DNA from 2 places in the Ruminococcus sp. NATIVEDY160 genome. Region 1 is predicted to be linked to the other one. Evidence: a T-box and tRNA genes for the amino acid it is inferred to sense, from the RefSeq annotation. Region 1 holds a T-box; the other holds one or more tRNA genes.

Region 1 (7,648 bases):
ACGAGACCAACAAGGAAGGCGTAACCGTATACCATATTCACGTCGCAGAGGACGACATGGGCAGAATCATCGGCAAGCAGGGCAGAATCGCCAAAGCTATCCGTACGATCGCCAAGAGCGCGTCTATCCGCATGGACGAAAGAGTAATGGTTGAAATCGACTAAGCAACGAAAGGGCGTGTCACGCCCTTTTTTGTTTGTTAAAAAAATGACAAAGGAGATGTACATATGAAAAAGCTAACTGCCGCAATTGCGCTTACAATCGCCGCCGCGACCGCTGTTACCGCGTTCTCGGGCTGCAATATCATCAAAAGCCTTCTCCCCTTCGGCAAGAACGAGCCGAGTACCGCGCCTGTGACGACCGTTGCGGCAACAACTGCTCCCGCAACGACTCAGGCGGCAACCACAGAACCACCGACAGTCGCAAAGCAGACCGAAGCTCCGGCTGCAACGACCCGGAAGCCCGAGGAAAGCTCGAACACTTCGGAATATCCTTCTCAGCTTGACGGCGGCTTCTACCTTGTAACCACCCCGACCTGTGCCAGCGCAACCCTCGGAATCAACTTTACCGTGCCCGAGTGGCAGAACAAGGTCTACTGCAAGAACGGAAACTCAAACAGAGGCTTTTACTTTGAGTTCTACGAGGCGTCGAACCTTATCAACGGAATCGAGAAGTACGGCTTCGACAGCATGGGTCTGCTCTTCGCGGTATACGCAACCGACACCGAGGCAAACGGCGACATCGAATATCCCGCGGGCTCGATCGTGCTCAACGGAGAGAAGAAGTACCTGACCTACTTCAAGCCCACCGACGTACGCTTTGACACGGAGGACAAAACACTGCAGCAGAACTATCAGGACGCGTATCAGTACCAGCGCGATTATTTCCAGAGCGGAGTGGTTCGCGAGGATATGCAGTACAGTCCGTCGGCACACACAAACAGCGTAAATCTCAAGTCAAACTAAATCCGGACACGCAAAAAGGAGCGCCAAAGCGCTCCTTCTTTTTGTTTGCGTGAATGCCGTCAAAACGGCTCTTACATTTTACCCGCCAATGCTCTGCCGAGCCAGATATCGGCGATATCCATCGCAAGGTAAAAGCCATGCTTCTCGCTGGTCTTTACAATCGCCTTACGGGGTAAAAGGTACGGGTCTGTAGCCATAAGCTGAACCGTAATCTTGTCGGCTACCTCGATTCCGCCGACTTCCTTCTTTGACTTGATCTGAAGTCTGACGACATACGGCTCTTCCATGTTGCCGTAATAGATTTCGTCACCGCAGCGGACAAGAGGTCTGCCCTTGTAGGTTGAAAACTCCTTCGCCGCTTTAGCTTCTGCCACAAGGCATCATCCTTTCTTAAACATTGAGGTACGATTTAACCAGTGCTTCGAGCAGATCGTCGCGGTCAATCGCGCTGATGATGTTGCGCGCGTTATTGTAGGTAGTGATGTAGGTGGGATCCTCGCTGAGGATATAACCCACAATCTGGTTTATGGGATTGTAACCCTTCTGCCGCAGCGCGTCATATACGATTGTGAGGCCTGTTTTTATCTGATCGTCCTTTTCATCGCCCAGGGAAAAAATCATCGTCTTTTCTAACATACCGAAGCACCTCCCGTTTATCTATTCTATTATTATACAGGAAAAGGCTAAAAATTGCAAGTGTTTTTATACATTTTAAAAGAAAACGGGAGCGCGTGACGCTCCCGTATAGCTTTTATCTGAGTGTAACCTTGATTTCCCTGAGATTTGAGATGATCTTATCCATGATCTCCTGTACCTCGCCCGAGCTGAGTGTACGCTCGGCAGAAGAGAACTCAAAGCGGATCGTGATGCTGTGGAACAGCTCCGTGTCGTAGGTGTCGACAATCTTGGTATTCTTCAGAATACCCTTGCCCTCGTTCTTCCAGCAGTGCTCGAGGTCTGCGTAGAACACGCCCGCGGGTACCACGACGCTGATGTCGTAATCCATCGGCGGGAACTTCGACGGCTCCTCGTAGCAGATCGAAGCGTTCTCAACGCCTGCGAAGGCGTTCATGTCGATCTCCGCGAACACGATACTGCTTTTCTTGTCGATCTTCTTGCCGACAGTCGGGTGAACGATGCCGATCGTGCCGATCTCCTCGCCGTCGAGCAGGACGGTGTTGAGGTTTACGGGATGCTCGTAGCTGTGCTTTGCCTGAGCGATTTTGTAGCCGAGAGCCTTATGCTTGAGGTCGTCTGCGATTGTCGCTAGCATATCGCGGAGCTCAAAGTAGAGCGTGCGGACGTCCTTTGTCTTGCTGTAGAGGGTGATCGCGAGCTTCTTGTACTCTTTGCAGAGGTTGTTCTCGTCAACGCCGTCAACCACTCTGCCCACCTCGAAGATGCCGAAGTCCTGAGCGTAACCGACGTTCGTCTTAACCTGACAGAGCTGTGTCGGGATCATCGAGCGGCGGAGAGTTTCGATGTTGGGGTTGGTTGCGTTAAGCAGGCGGACATTCTCCTCAACGGGAATGCCGAGAGCCTTCTGCTCGTCCGCGTATGCCCAGATGTAGGAATGAACCTCGTGCAGGCTGTAACGCTTGACGAGCATATCCTTGATTCTGTCCTCGTTATTCTTCACAACGTCCTCGCGCACGGGATAGAGCGGCGAGCGTGTGGTGTTGATCTCGAAGTTGTCGTAGCCGTAGATACGGGTGATCTCCTCGATGATGTCGGCGTTCATTGTAACGTCCTTTGTCGCTCTCCATGAGGGAACGAGAACATCGAATTTGTCTCCGTCGAGGGTGACCTTAAATCCGAGACTCGTGAGAGTCTTTACGATGGTGTCGTTGCCGATCTCAATGCCCGTGTAGCGGTCGACGAAGCTCTTGTCAAAGCTAAGGTCAACCTGCGGATATCTGAACGCGTACTCGTCGGTGAGTGCGGAAACAACCTTTACGCCGCCGTCGTACTTCATGAGCAGATAGAGGAAACGCGCGATTGCGGGAACGGTCAGCTCAGGGTCTAGGCTCTTTTCGTAGCGCATTGAAGCGTCGGTGCGGTGAGCAAGACGGACTGTCGACTTGCGGATAGAAGCCGCGTCAAAGGTTGCGGACTCGAGGGTCAGGGTGGTGGTATCCTCTACGATTTCGGAATCCAGACCGCCCATGATACCGGCGATCGCGACGGGAGTATTATCATTGCAGATCATCAGGGTGTTCTCGTCGATATTTCTCTCAACGCCGTCGAGAGTCCGGAAAACAAAGGGCTGATCAAAGCGCTTGATGCGGATCTTGCCGACCTTGCGCGAATCGAAGGCGTGCATGGGCTGACCCATCTCGAGCATGAGGTAGTTTGTGAGGTCGGCGAGGAAGTTGATACCGCGCATTCCGCAGTAGAAAAGACGAATCCTCATGTTGACGGGGCTGACGCTGCGCGCGATGTTCTCAACCTGCAGGCAGGAATAACGCTGACAGAGCGGATCCTCGATTTTGAGGTCGACCTCCTGAAGCTCGTTGTAAGCCTCAAGATCGGCGGTATCGAGCGGCTTGAGCTCTCTTCCTGCGAGAGCGGCGAACTCGCGCGCTATACCGTAGTGCCCCCAGAGGTCGGGACGGTTGGTAAGAGACTTGTTGTCAACCTCAAAGATGATATCGTCAATCTCGTAAACGTCCTTGATATCGGTGCCGTTGGGCACGTCGTCGGTGATTTCCATGATGCCGGAATGGTCGTCGCTGATTCCGATTTCGGACTCGGAGCAGCACATTCCGTAGGACATAAAGCCCGCGAGAGGACGCGGTGCGATCTCGATCTCGCCGAGCTTTGCGCCGACCTTGGCGAAAGCGGTTTTCATGCCGACGCGTACATTCGGCGCGCCGCATACTACATCGGTCAGCTCGGGCTCGCCCGCGTCGACCTTGAGAAGATGGAGCTTCTTTGAGTCGGGGTGATTCTCGACGGACTTGATCTCCGCAACGACCACGCCGCTCAGATCAGCGCCTTTATAGAAAATCTCGTTCTCCACCTCGGCGGTAGAAAGCGAAAAACGGTGAATCAGATCCACCTTATCAAGACCTGTGAAATCCACGAAGTCCGAAATCCAGTTCATTGACAGGAACATAGCTTATACCCTCCCTTAGTTATCATCGTCGGTAAACTGCGACAGAGCCTTGAGGCTGCCGCTGTTGAGGTCGCGGATATCCTTGACGCCGTACTTCATCATCGCAAGACGCGTAAGGCCGAGACCAAACGCGAAGCCTGTGTACTTCTCGGGGTCAACGCCGCCCTCGCGCAGAACGTTCGGGTGGATCATACCGCAGGGACAAAGCTCCAGCCAGCCGCTGTGCTTGCAGGAGGGACAGCCCTCTCCGCCGCAGATTTCGCAGTTGATGTCAAGCTCGAAGCCGGGTTCTACGAACGGGAAAAAGCCCGGGCGGAGACGAACCTTGATGTCGCGCTGGAACACCTCGGAGAGCATTGTTTTCATAAAGTAAATGAGGTTCGAGATAGAGATATCCTTGTCCACCATCATACCCTCCATCTGGAAGAAGGTATTCTCGTGGCAGGCGTCGGTCGCCTCGTTGCGGAAGCAGCGTCCCGGGAAAATCGCCTTGATCGGCACGCCGTTCTCGGTGAGGTTCTTGCCGTACTTTCTGAGAATCGCGTTCTGTGCCGCCGAGGTCTGCGTTTTGAGCAGCTGACCGTTCTCGAGATAGTAGGTGTCCTGCATATCGCGCGCGGGGTGGTGCTTGGGAATATTTACCGCCTCAAAGCACTCGTAGTCGGTTACGACCTCGGCGTAATCCTCTACGGTGAAGCCCATTGACTTGAACACAGCCTCGCACTGACGCTGCGAAAGAGTTACGGGGTGATAAGAACCGCGTGTAAGCTCGGGCGGAGTTGTAACGTCAAATACAGGCATGAGGTTGATTTCAGCCTCGATAGCTTTTCTGTTGAGCTCCTCGACCTTCTTGTCGATCAGCTCGGCGGCGTTCGCCTTGAGCTTATTGACCTCCGCGCCGAAGGTCTTTCTCTCCTCGTTGGTGAGATCCTTCATACCCTTGAGCAGCGCTGTGATGCTGCCCTTTTTGCCGAGATAGCCGACCCTGAGCTTGTCGAGCTCTGCAAGGTCGCCGACGCTGCTCAGCTTCTGCTTGATTTCTTCTCTGAGAACATCAATTCTGTTATCCATAATTTCCTCCTATATAATATTTGTAATTATGCAGAAAAAAGCCCTGTGCAGTTTCCTGCACAGGGACGAAAAATTTCCGTGGTACCACCCTGATTTCCGATTGCTCGGACACTCGTTGTGCCTGTAACGGGGCAAGCCGTTGAAGCTTACTGCAAATTCAGCCTCACCACTCGGGAGTGAACTTCACACTGAGCCGCAATGACGCGCTTTCAGCCGATGACGCGTCTCTCTTTCAGAACGGTAATTCCGTGCTACTCTCTCCGTCGCCGTGTTATCTCTTAACATAATACCACTATTCAAAGTAATTTGCAAGTGTTTTAAATCGCGTACTAAAAGTTTTATTTAATTTCCGCTGCACATTTTCGCGGGAAATGTCTCAGCTATACCTTACTTCGGCTATTCTTCGGCAAAGGTTCCATATAAAGCAATTACTTTGTTACCACAAGCGAGCCGTCGGCGTTGTAGAGCGGAGTTAAGCCGCCGCTGTAACCGCTCTTGATAAACAGATAGTTAACGCCCGTTTCGGTATCGACAAGCACGGTTCTAGAGCCTAACTCGCTGAGCGACTTTCCTTCGGTAAGCTTTTCAACGAATCTTTCATTCTTCTCTTTCATCAGTTTGCACTTCCTTTTTCAACTCCGCCGATGTCGATAATCGTGCCGCTGCCGCCTTCAACACGGGGCAGCTCGCCGTTCCATTTTTCGATCTTCTTGTTTTCAATAATGTTGTCGGTCAGCGACTTAGAAATCGTTTCATTAGCCGAAGCCTCCGCGTCAGCCTTGATCTTTACAGCCTCGGCGTCCGCCTGAGCGTTCGTGATCTTGGTCTGCTTCTCGGTTTCAGCCTTCAAAAGCTGCTGCTGAGCAACCTGCTTCTCCTCGATCGCCGTGATGAACGCCTCGGAGAAATCAAAGTCGATGATATTTACGTCGGTCACGTAAAGACCGATGTCGTTGAGCTTCTTGTTCAGACCCTCAACCAGTCCGTCGGAAATCAGCGCGCGGTTTGTAACGCTCTCCTCGGCGGTGTAGGTCGCGGTGATAGCCTTGAGCACCTCGTTTACCGCAGGAACTACGAGCACGTTCTCATAGTCCGCGCCGATGTTCTTGTAGATGCTGTAGCTCTTTGAGGTATCTACGCGGTAGTTGATCGCGAGCACCGTCTTGACGCTCTGCAAGTCCTTAGAGAACGCCTCGGTGTTTACCTCGAGCTTCTGAATGCGGTTGTCAATCTTTACAACGTCCTGAACAAAGGGAGCCTTGAGGTGGATACCCTCCTGAAGCACACCCTCGTTGACCGCGCCCATAGTGACGACAACGCCTGTGTGACCCGCCTCAACAACGACAAAGCTGTTAAGCGCGACGATAACCGCCGCCAGCACAATCACAGCGGGAATTATGATTTTCTTGATATTTACATTAATTTTTTTCTTCTCAGTGGTCTCCATTGTTTTTCTCCTTCATAATGTCAAAGAGCAAGTCTGCCTCGCGCTTGTACTTGCCCGCGATATACGCGAGCGCCATCACCGTCAGCGCCTGACGCAAAATCTCTGCCGCGTCTCCGCGCATGGGTGTGTAGTCCGATGTGATCTCCGCGACCAGTCCCGAAATATCGTCCGATGGCTTCTCCTCTGCCCTGCCGATGACCGCACAGAGGTAGTCGTACATCTGCTCCTCTGAAATGATGTCGTCGTCCGTGTCGTTCGCGTCTCCGTTGACAAGCGCCATCAGCGTACCTATCCTGTCAAGCGGCATACAGTCGCGCAGCGAGGAGATCAGCAGTATTCGCGCAAGCTGACGTTCGCGGTACTTCTTCTGCTCAGGGCGGGAAACAAACCCGCGCTTGACCCAGTTCTGTATCGTCGAGCCCTCAAGTCCCGTAATCGAACAGACCTGACTGAGCGTCAGACCGTCGGTCGCGCGTATCAGAGGACGGATTTTTGAGAACATTCCCTTGTCACCGTCATACGGGAGCGTAGTCCCGGGTATAAACGCCTGCAATAAAGTCACCCGCCTTTCTTATGCGTTGAGATGATTATATCACAGGTTCATATGACTGTCAATAGCTTTCTTATGACTTTTTGAAAAAATTCTGCGGTCGCCAAGGTAAAAAAATACGATACCCCGGATTGGGTATCGTATTTTTGGCGTCCCAGAAGGGTGTTAGTCAAATTGGAAGTGTGCAATCTCGCCTGACCGGTTCAGTGCGAACAATAAACATTTATCTGCTCTCTCCCTAAAAACAGTCCGCCGGACTGTTTTCTTAACGGTCGCCTTCGAATCCCTTCCGGGACAATATTATGGTAAAAAAATACGATACCCCGGATTGGGTATCGTATTTTTGGCGTCCCAGAAGGGTGTTGGTCAAATTGGAAGTGCGCAATCTCGCCTGACCGGTTCAGTGCGAACAATAAACATTTATCTGCTCTCTCCCTAAAAACAGTCCGCCGGACTGTTTTCTTAACGGTCGCCTTCGAATCCCTTCCGGGACAATA
Region 2 (7,648 bases), 870 kb from region 1:
TTGTACTTGCCGCGGCGGGACTGCTCTTTACCTTCCGCACCCGTTTTGCGCAGATCCGCCTGTTCGGTACCGCCTGCAAGCTGATTATGGAAAAGCCCTCGGGCGAACAGAAGGTATCCTCCTTCCAGGCGCTGATGGTATCCACCGCCTCGCGCGTAGGTACGGGCAACATCGTCGGCGTCGCGACCGCTATCACGATCGGCGGACCCGGCGCATGCTTCTGGATGTGGCTGATGTGTATTATCGGCGCGTCCTCTGCGTTCATCGAGAGTACGCTCGCCCAGATCTTCAAGCGCAAAAACCCCGACGGCTCCTGCTACGGCGGCCCTGCGTACTACATTGAGCGCATTGCGAAGAAGGGCATTCTCTCGGGGGTATTCTGCGTTTTCCTCATCGCGACCTACGCCTTTGGCTTCAACCTGCTCTGCTCCTACAATTTACAGTCGTCCTTTGAGATCTATGATTTCTACGACAAGACATGGACTCCGGTTATTATCGGCGCGATCATCGCCCTGCTCGTCGGCTTCTGTCTGTTCGGCGGCGGCAAGCGCATCATCGGCATCACCGAGAAGTTGGTACCCTTCATGGGCATCGGCTATGTTCTCGTTTCCCTTATTGTAATCTTCACCCACATCGGCAACATTCCCCAGACCTTTTCCTCGATATTCAGCGACGCATTCAACTTCAAGGCTATCTTCGGCGGTCTGAGCGGTTCCTGCCTTGTCTACGGCATTAAGCGCGGCCTGTACTCAAACGAGGCAGGCGTAGGTTCGGCGCCTAACGCTTCCGCGTCCGCCGACGTTACCCACCCAGTAAAGCAGGGCCTTGTCCAGACTGTTTCCGTTTACATCGATACCATGCTTCTCTGCACTGCTACCGCGCTCATGTGCCTCAGCTCGGGCGTTAAGTACAGCCCTGAATTAAACGGCGCGACCTACGTTCAGAACGCGGTATCGACGATTTTCGGCGATTTCGGGCCGATTTTCATAACCATAGCGATGGTAATGTTCGCGTTCACGACCCTTATCGGCAACCTCTACTATGTCGACAACGCCCTGATTTACCTTAACAAAAAGAGAATGCCGTCAAAGGTTTTCATGAGAATTTTCTATGCCTTTTGTGTGCTTATCGTCTTTGTCGGCGCGCTCATTCCGATGAACTTCGCGTGGACAATGGCGGACATCACCATGGGCGGAATGACGCTGATCAACATTCCCGTCTGCGCAGCTCTCTCGGGAATCGCTGTCAAGGCATTGCGCGACTTCGAGTCACAGCGCAAAAAGCGCCTCAATCCGCATTTCCGCGCTACGGATATCGGACTGAAGGAAAGCGAAGTCAGCTTCTGGAAATAAGAATATTTCAGATTATCAGGCAATAAATTATACGGAGGTGAGGAACGCGTATGTCGAAGCCTGTTGTAACAGAGTACGAGGTGTTTTCAGAGCGTATCAGAAAGCCGCTAAAGATCGCTTTGGTTACGGATTTGCACGAGCGCCGCGCCATTGACATACTGAATCTGCTGCGCGCTCAGAACCCCGATTTAACGGTCGTTGCGGGCGATACGCTCGAGCGTTACCGTGAGAGATATCAGTCGACGGTAAAAAGGCGGTTCAATCCGATCCGCTGGCTGATTGTAAATATAATTTACTACGTCAACTTATTTTTCATGCTTCTGCGCCCTAAGCGAAGTAAGCCCGACACCAAAAACGCATATTCATTCCTGCGTCAGGCGGCGGACATCGCGCCCGTGTTTCTCAGTCTGGGCAATCACGAGGAAGAGCTTATGTGTGAGGACAGGGAGTTTTTCCGGAACAACGGGATTCACTGCCTGGACAACGAGGAAGCCGAGGCTGTGGTCAACAGTAACTTTATGCTGATCGGCGGCCTTTCGGACGAATATGACGAGGAGTGGCTGAGCAGCTTCGCACAAAAAGACGAGCTCAGGCTGCTGCTCTGTCACAATCCGAACTATTACGAAACGCTGAAAATAAACGACACGGATATCGATTTGATTGTGTCAGGACACAACCACGGCGGACAAATCCGCATTTTCAGCATGGGCGTCGCGGGTGCGGGCGGAAAGCTGTTCCCGAAGTACGACAAGGGTATTTATGACGGACGTATGGTTGTATCTGCGGGCTGTTCGAATACTGCGGCGATACCGCGCATCAACAATCCGCGCGAGCTGGTAATCATTCACCTGAAAAAAAGATAATCCGAAATTTTTACAAAAAAGGTATTGACTTTACAGCGGTTTTGTGATATCATAATATACGTCGCTGAGAGATAAAGCGAAAGCTGAGGCGACAAAGGCATTAGTTGGGAGTTTAGCTCAGCTGGGAGAGCATCTGCCTTACAAGCAGAGGGTCACAGGTTCGAGCCCTGTAACTCCCACCAATAATGGCCCGGTAGTTCAGTTGGTTAGAACGCTAGCCTGTCACGCTAGAGGTCGACGGTTCGAGCCCGTTCCGGGTCGCCAAATTTGCCTCTGTAGCTCAGTTGGTAGAGCAGGGGACTGAAAATCCCCGTGTCGATGGTTCGATTCCGTCCGGAGGCACCATAAATATGCGGATGTAGCTCATCTGGTAGAGCGCCACCTTGCCAAGGTGGAGGTAGCGGGTTCGAGCCCCGTCATCCGCTCCATTGAAAAAAGAGAGTACCAAAGGTGCTCTCTTTTTTCAATTCAGTAAACAGGCAAGAAGATGACGGGGCTCGAAGGCGAGCGGCGGGAAGCCCCGCAGGCGAATCGCGAGAGAGCAGATGATAGTTCTCCGTGAGCACTGAACCACGCAGGCGAGATGAAGTGTGCTTCGCACATTTTTGGGAACACTTCGCAATTATCTACAGACGGTGATTAATATGACAAAAGTAATGTTTATCTGCCACGGCAACATCTGTCGCAGTCCTATGGCGGAGTTTATTCTTAAAGATATGGTAAAAAAGCGCGGAATCGCGGACGATTTCGTGATTGAGTCCTCAGCCACAAGCACCGAGGAAATCTGGGGCGATGTCGGCAATCCTGTCTATCCTCCCGCGCAGCGTGAGCTTGCTTCCCATGGAATTTCCTGCGGCGACAAGCGCGCTGTTCAGCTCACAAAGAGCGACTACGCGCGCTACGATTATCTCCTCTGCATGGACAAGATGAATCTACGCAACGCGCAGCGTATTCTCGGCGCGGATAAGGATAACAAGCTGCGCCTGCTTTTGTCCTTCGCCGACGGAGGAAGTATCGCCGACCCGTGGTACTGTGGAAACTTTGACCGCACCTATTCGGATATCGTACGAGGCTGCGAGGGCTTTCTTGAATATCTCGGATACTAAATAACAAGCCTGCTCATTCAAATGAAGAGCAGGCTTTATTTTTTTGCTATTAACAATATGTCGCGGTTGTCAACCTGTCCGTCGCGGTTGAAATCAGCCGCCTTCAGAAATACGCCGCTCAGCTGACTGTCGCCGATTTGAAGCCGCATCAATTCCTTAACGTCGCGGCTGCTGAGAGTACCGCTGCCGTCGACATCGCCGAGTACGATGACCGACAGCGAGTCTGTGCTGTAGCCTGTGCAGACAGTGCGACCCGTCACAGCGTTTCCGTTTTTGTTGTAAACCGTCTTTATTTCAGGATACATATTCTTGAGCTGTTCAACGGTAGTGCCGGCGCTGAGAAAAATATCCGAGCCCTCGCGCGACAGATGTGATTCAGACTGAGCGGTGTCCTGTGTATCATCAGTGACCGTACAGGTGTAATCGCTGTTGAGCAGGTAAATCAAGCCGTCAGCCGAAGTCATCAGAAGTCCCGAATCGGATTTAATGGCTCCGTTTTTGCCCATAGCGGCGAAACGCGTTCCGCAGTAAACAGTGCTTCCGTTTGAAAGAGAAATCAACTGTCCGTCGGAATAAATATATCCTTCGCCCGCATCGGAAATATTCGCGTCATATGTTGTTTTAGCGCAGTAGACAGCGTTGCTTCTGCCAAGACGGTAAAGCTCGCCGTTCCCCGCAATAGCATAGGCGCTGCTGCCGTTTGAAAACAGCCTTTCACAGCCGCGCGGAAGGGAATAGGAACAATTCTTGTTGCCGTTCAAGTCAAAGCCTGTTACCCCGCGGTAGATGCCGTTTAGCGAGAGGAGAAAGATACCGTTTTCGCTAGCCGCAATGCTTTGCGGGTCGATCTCGGAGTCGGAATGAATATCAAAAACGGAATAGTCGCCGCTGTCGGCATTCAGACGGATAACGCTGTAGTCAGTATTTGAAACGGCGAACAGAGCGTAGGTGAAGCGGCCGCTGTGAGTTACGGCATAGATCGCGCCGCTGACATTAACTCTGCTCGTGAGGCAGTCGCCCGATATGCGCGACGAAATCACTGTGGTACCTGTATAGCCGTAAAAATACGCAGCGCTGTTGCCGCAGGCAAAAATCCTTTTGCACGTGCTCAGCTCGCCCAGATCAAAAACAGCCGCCCGAACAGGTGTGCCAAGCGAAAAAAACGCGCAGAAAAAGCCACACAGCAGAATGGATAAAGCTCTTTTGCACATGGCGCACACCTCGTAATACAGACGGCGTAAGTGAGATATTTACTGAACAGGTACGGTAAAAATGATTATCAAAAATCTTTATATTTTTATTATACATGATTCGACAAAAATTTCAATACCCGTATAAACAGCCGGATGAAAAAAACGCATTACGATTGCTTTATCTGTTCACCTGTTTCGTAGCCGTCAGCCTCGGCGACGTCGGCGACGATCGACTGCGGGATAATGCCCAGCAGAGCCATCGGGAAAGCCGCGATAACGCAGATAAGCACGCCGTAAACAATACCGGGGATAACGGTCACGCCGATCACTCCGATCGAGCCCGCGATAACATAGGCGAGAGCCAAGCCGAGGAAGCCCGTGATAACGAGCTTTTTCTTGCCGAACTTCTTTACGAGCTTCGGAACTATCGGATAAAACGCCGCGGAAAGCACTGTCATTCCGCCGAGGAAAATCATGGTAAACGACTCGTCAAGCTTCATGGAAACCTTTACGAAGAAGGGCAGACCCGTCTGGAACAATGTCAGACCGACCCAGTACATGATATCGGAAAATACAAAGGTGCGGAAGCTGCCGTTTCTGAAGGTCGCGCCGAGCGACTTGAACATATTGGAATTCGACGGCTTTGTATCAACAAATTCCTTTTCCTTGAGGAAGAAGGTGGGGATAAGCATACAAACGCAGGAAATAACCGCCAGAATGATAAAGCAGATGCGGTAGCTCCACGCAAAGCCTACGCTTCCGCGCAGCATTCCCACGAAAACAAAGGGCGTATAGGCGAGCATGGTTCCCGCGAAGAACGAGAGCGAGATAGCTGTGGAGATGTACATACGGTCGTCATGGGTTTTTCCGAATTCCGAGATAAGCGCGTTGTACGGAGTGCAGTACATCGTCATAAACAGGTAGAACAGTACGATGAATACGGAAATCCATGCCACGTTCCACGAGCTGATTTCTTCCACAGGCGCGCAAAACAGCAGAACGGTTACGATCGAAAGCGGAACCGCCGCGTACTGCATAAAAGGAATACGTCTGCCGCGTTTGTTCTTGCTTCTGTCCGAAAGCGAAGCGATAAGCGGGTCGGTTACCGCGTCAAATACTCTCGATAACGCCGTGATAAGACCGAGTACCGTCAGGGATCCGCCGATGATCAAGCCGGGCATAATGTACTGAATCGCACCTCCGGCTATATCGTTTTGAGTCGGAAGATAGAATGTGACGAACCACGCGCTGATAATACCGCTGAGTGTTGACCAGCCGAGCTGACCGACCGCAAAAATCCTCATTTGTCCTTTTGTTAACCGTTTCATTTTTGCCCTCCCGAGTATTTTGATTTTAGTTTTGTCATTGTGCTTTTGCGTAAATGCTATTGTATCAACAAAAATATTCCACAATAGTACTGATAGTATAGATATTATAACTATAAATCAATCTTAACATAAGCTGACAAAAAAGCAATATATTTATGCTGATTGGGCTGAAATGATTGCAAATCAAAATGCTCGTTGACAATATCGGAGGTATGAGGTATAATATTACGGAAGAAAAATAAAAACGCGCCCGTGGCGGAACTGGTCGCGTTGTGAGCGCCGCCTGTGGCGGATGAAGCGAGCAAAAGCGAGGTTTGAAATAAGGAGTACAAGGAAGCGCTTAACAGCGCGACGCGGTACGACTATATTTCAAGCGGGACACACCGCGCTGGATTTTGGTGACGCTACCTCGGTGTAACAATTAAATACTTTGATTTTCACAGCGCAAAGCTGTTGAAATATAGATGTGCGCCCGTGGCGGAATAGGCAGACGCGATGGGTTTAGGTAACGTCACCTCGGTGGAAGAAGGGATTTACATATGAATAAACCAAGCAAAGCATTGTTAGTAACAGATTTGTGTTTATTTGCTTTTGCCGTTGTATTCTTTCTTGTTTGCTCTGTTTGGAAAAATCTTTTTCCGGTTACAGCTTCACTCATTAACATTTGTCTTTCCGCTGTTTGCGCGTTGGCTGTCATCTTGCTTATGCTGTTTCAGTATCGCGGCAGACAAGCTGTCAGCATAATCAATATCATTGTTTCTTTTGCTCTGTCAATTGCACTATATGGTATTTATCACTTGCCTGTATTCGGCTTTATCGGTGAGAAAGAGATTCAGAACGGCATTTGCGGATTATTTGTTTTTACACTGTTTTCACGTTTTGCGCTTAACCTGTCGGTCTACTTAAAAAGCAATTACGGATATACGGTTACCCCCTCAAACCTGCGTGCGAATGTTCAAGGAAGAGGAACGATAACCGGTGCGTATGTAATTGCAAAAATTCTAAAAATCTACGCTGTTTTTATTCTTTTTGGCGGCATTGCAATTGCTGTGTTTAATGCGTTTATGCCTGTTATCGACATCAGCACACCGTATCAGATGGTTTTCCTTCACAAAACATTGGCGGAAATTATGAATTAGTGAAATTATTTGGTAATTGGCAATAGATTTAATATATGATCATATCGGGTTTTGCGACCTGATTTTATAGATTTGCGGGTATGGCGGAATTGGCAGACGCACAAGATTTAGGTAACGTCACCTCGGTGTAACAATTAAATTACAGATAATTATCGGGTTTTGCGACCTGATTTTTATAAAAACGCGCCTGTGGTGGAACTGGCAGACACGCTAGATTTAGGTAACGATACCTCTGTGTAACAATTAAATACTTTGATTTTCGCAGCAAAACGCTGTTGAAAAATAAATGTGCGCCCGTGGCGGAATAGGCAGACGCGATGGGTTTAGGTCCCATTCCGAGAGGGTGCGGGTTCAAGTCCTGTCGGGCGCACCAACGAAAAGTCCGATTTTATCGGGCTTTTTTGTTTCCGAAAGAAAGCAGTTTGGCAGACGCACCGCATTGGTACGCCTGCCGTTTTCTTACGCAATAAACATTCTCTCCGTCAAATTACCCTCTGCATCATAGCAATCTTTGTGACAATCGAATTTGGCATTGAGGTTGATTTTGATGTGGAGCTTTTTATCTTTCTCGGAGATGACGATGCTGTCTACCAACAGCCGAAGATTAGCGTCGCTGATAGCTCCCTCCTGAATGATTTGCTCAATTAGATCGACACTCTCTTTCAAC

Evidence for each region. The T-box of region 1 lies ahead of pheS (phenylalanine--tRNA ligase subunit alpha). A T-box ahead of a tRNA ligase gene usually reads a tRNA of that ligase, here a tRNA-Phe.
Region 2: it encodes a tRNA-Phe, which carries the amino acid that the T-box ahead of pheS (phenylalanine--tRNA ligase subunit alpha) is inferred to sense. The anticodon was not compared.

Annotation. Positions count from the first base shown of each region.
Region 1 covers NZ_CP162391.1:409,511-417,158, reverse strand. The annotation lists gene AB1I49_RS01995 (KH domain-containing protein) at 1-164, shown strand, start outside; gene AB1I49_RS01990 (hypothetical protein) at 228-965, shown strand; gene AB1I49_RS01985 (hypothetical protein) at 1,037-1,339, opposite strand; gene AB1I49_RS01980 (IreB family regulatory phosphoprotein) at 1,356-1,601, opposite strand; gene pheT (phenylalanine--tRNA ligase subunit beta) at 1,717-4,083, opposite strand; gene pheS (phenylalanine--tRNA ligase subunit alpha) at 4,099-5,154, opposite strand; T-box leader at 5,213-5,430, opposite strand; gene AB1I49_RS01965 (DUF6440 family protein) at 5,583-5,768, opposite strand; gene AB1I49_RS01960 (prohibitin family protein) at 5,768-6,601, opposite strand; gene AB1I49_RS01955 (DUF1836 domain-containing protein) at 6,588-7,154, opposite strand.
Region 2 covers NZ_CP162391.1:1,964,087-1,971,734, reverse strand. The annotation lists gene AB1I49_RS09800 (alanine/glycine:cation symporter family protein) at 1-1,352, shown strand, start outside; gene AB1I49_RS09795 (metallophosphoesterase) at 1,403-2,215, shown strand; tRNA gene AB1I49_RS09790 (tRNA-Val) at 2,322-2,397, shown strand; tRNA gene AB1I49_RS09785 (tRNA-Asp) at 2,403-2,479, shown strand; tRNA gene AB1I49_RS09780 (tRNA-Phe) at 2,485-2,560, shown strand; tRNA gene AB1I49_RS09775 (tRNA-Gly) at 2,568-2,643, shown strand; gene AB1I49_RS09770 (low molecular weight protein-tyrosine-phosphatase) at 2,860-3,321, shown strand; gene AB1I49_RS09765 (dockerin type I domain-containing protein) at 3,357-4,532, opposite strand; gene AB1I49_RS09760 (MFS transporter) at 4,682-5,842, opposite strand; gene AB1I49_RS09755 (hypothetical protein) at 6,382-6,981, shown strand; tRNA gene AB1I49_RS09750 (tRNA-Leu) at 7,272-7,354, shown strand; gene AB1I49_RS09745 (DUF4417 domain-containing protein) at 7,441-7,648, opposite strand, start outside.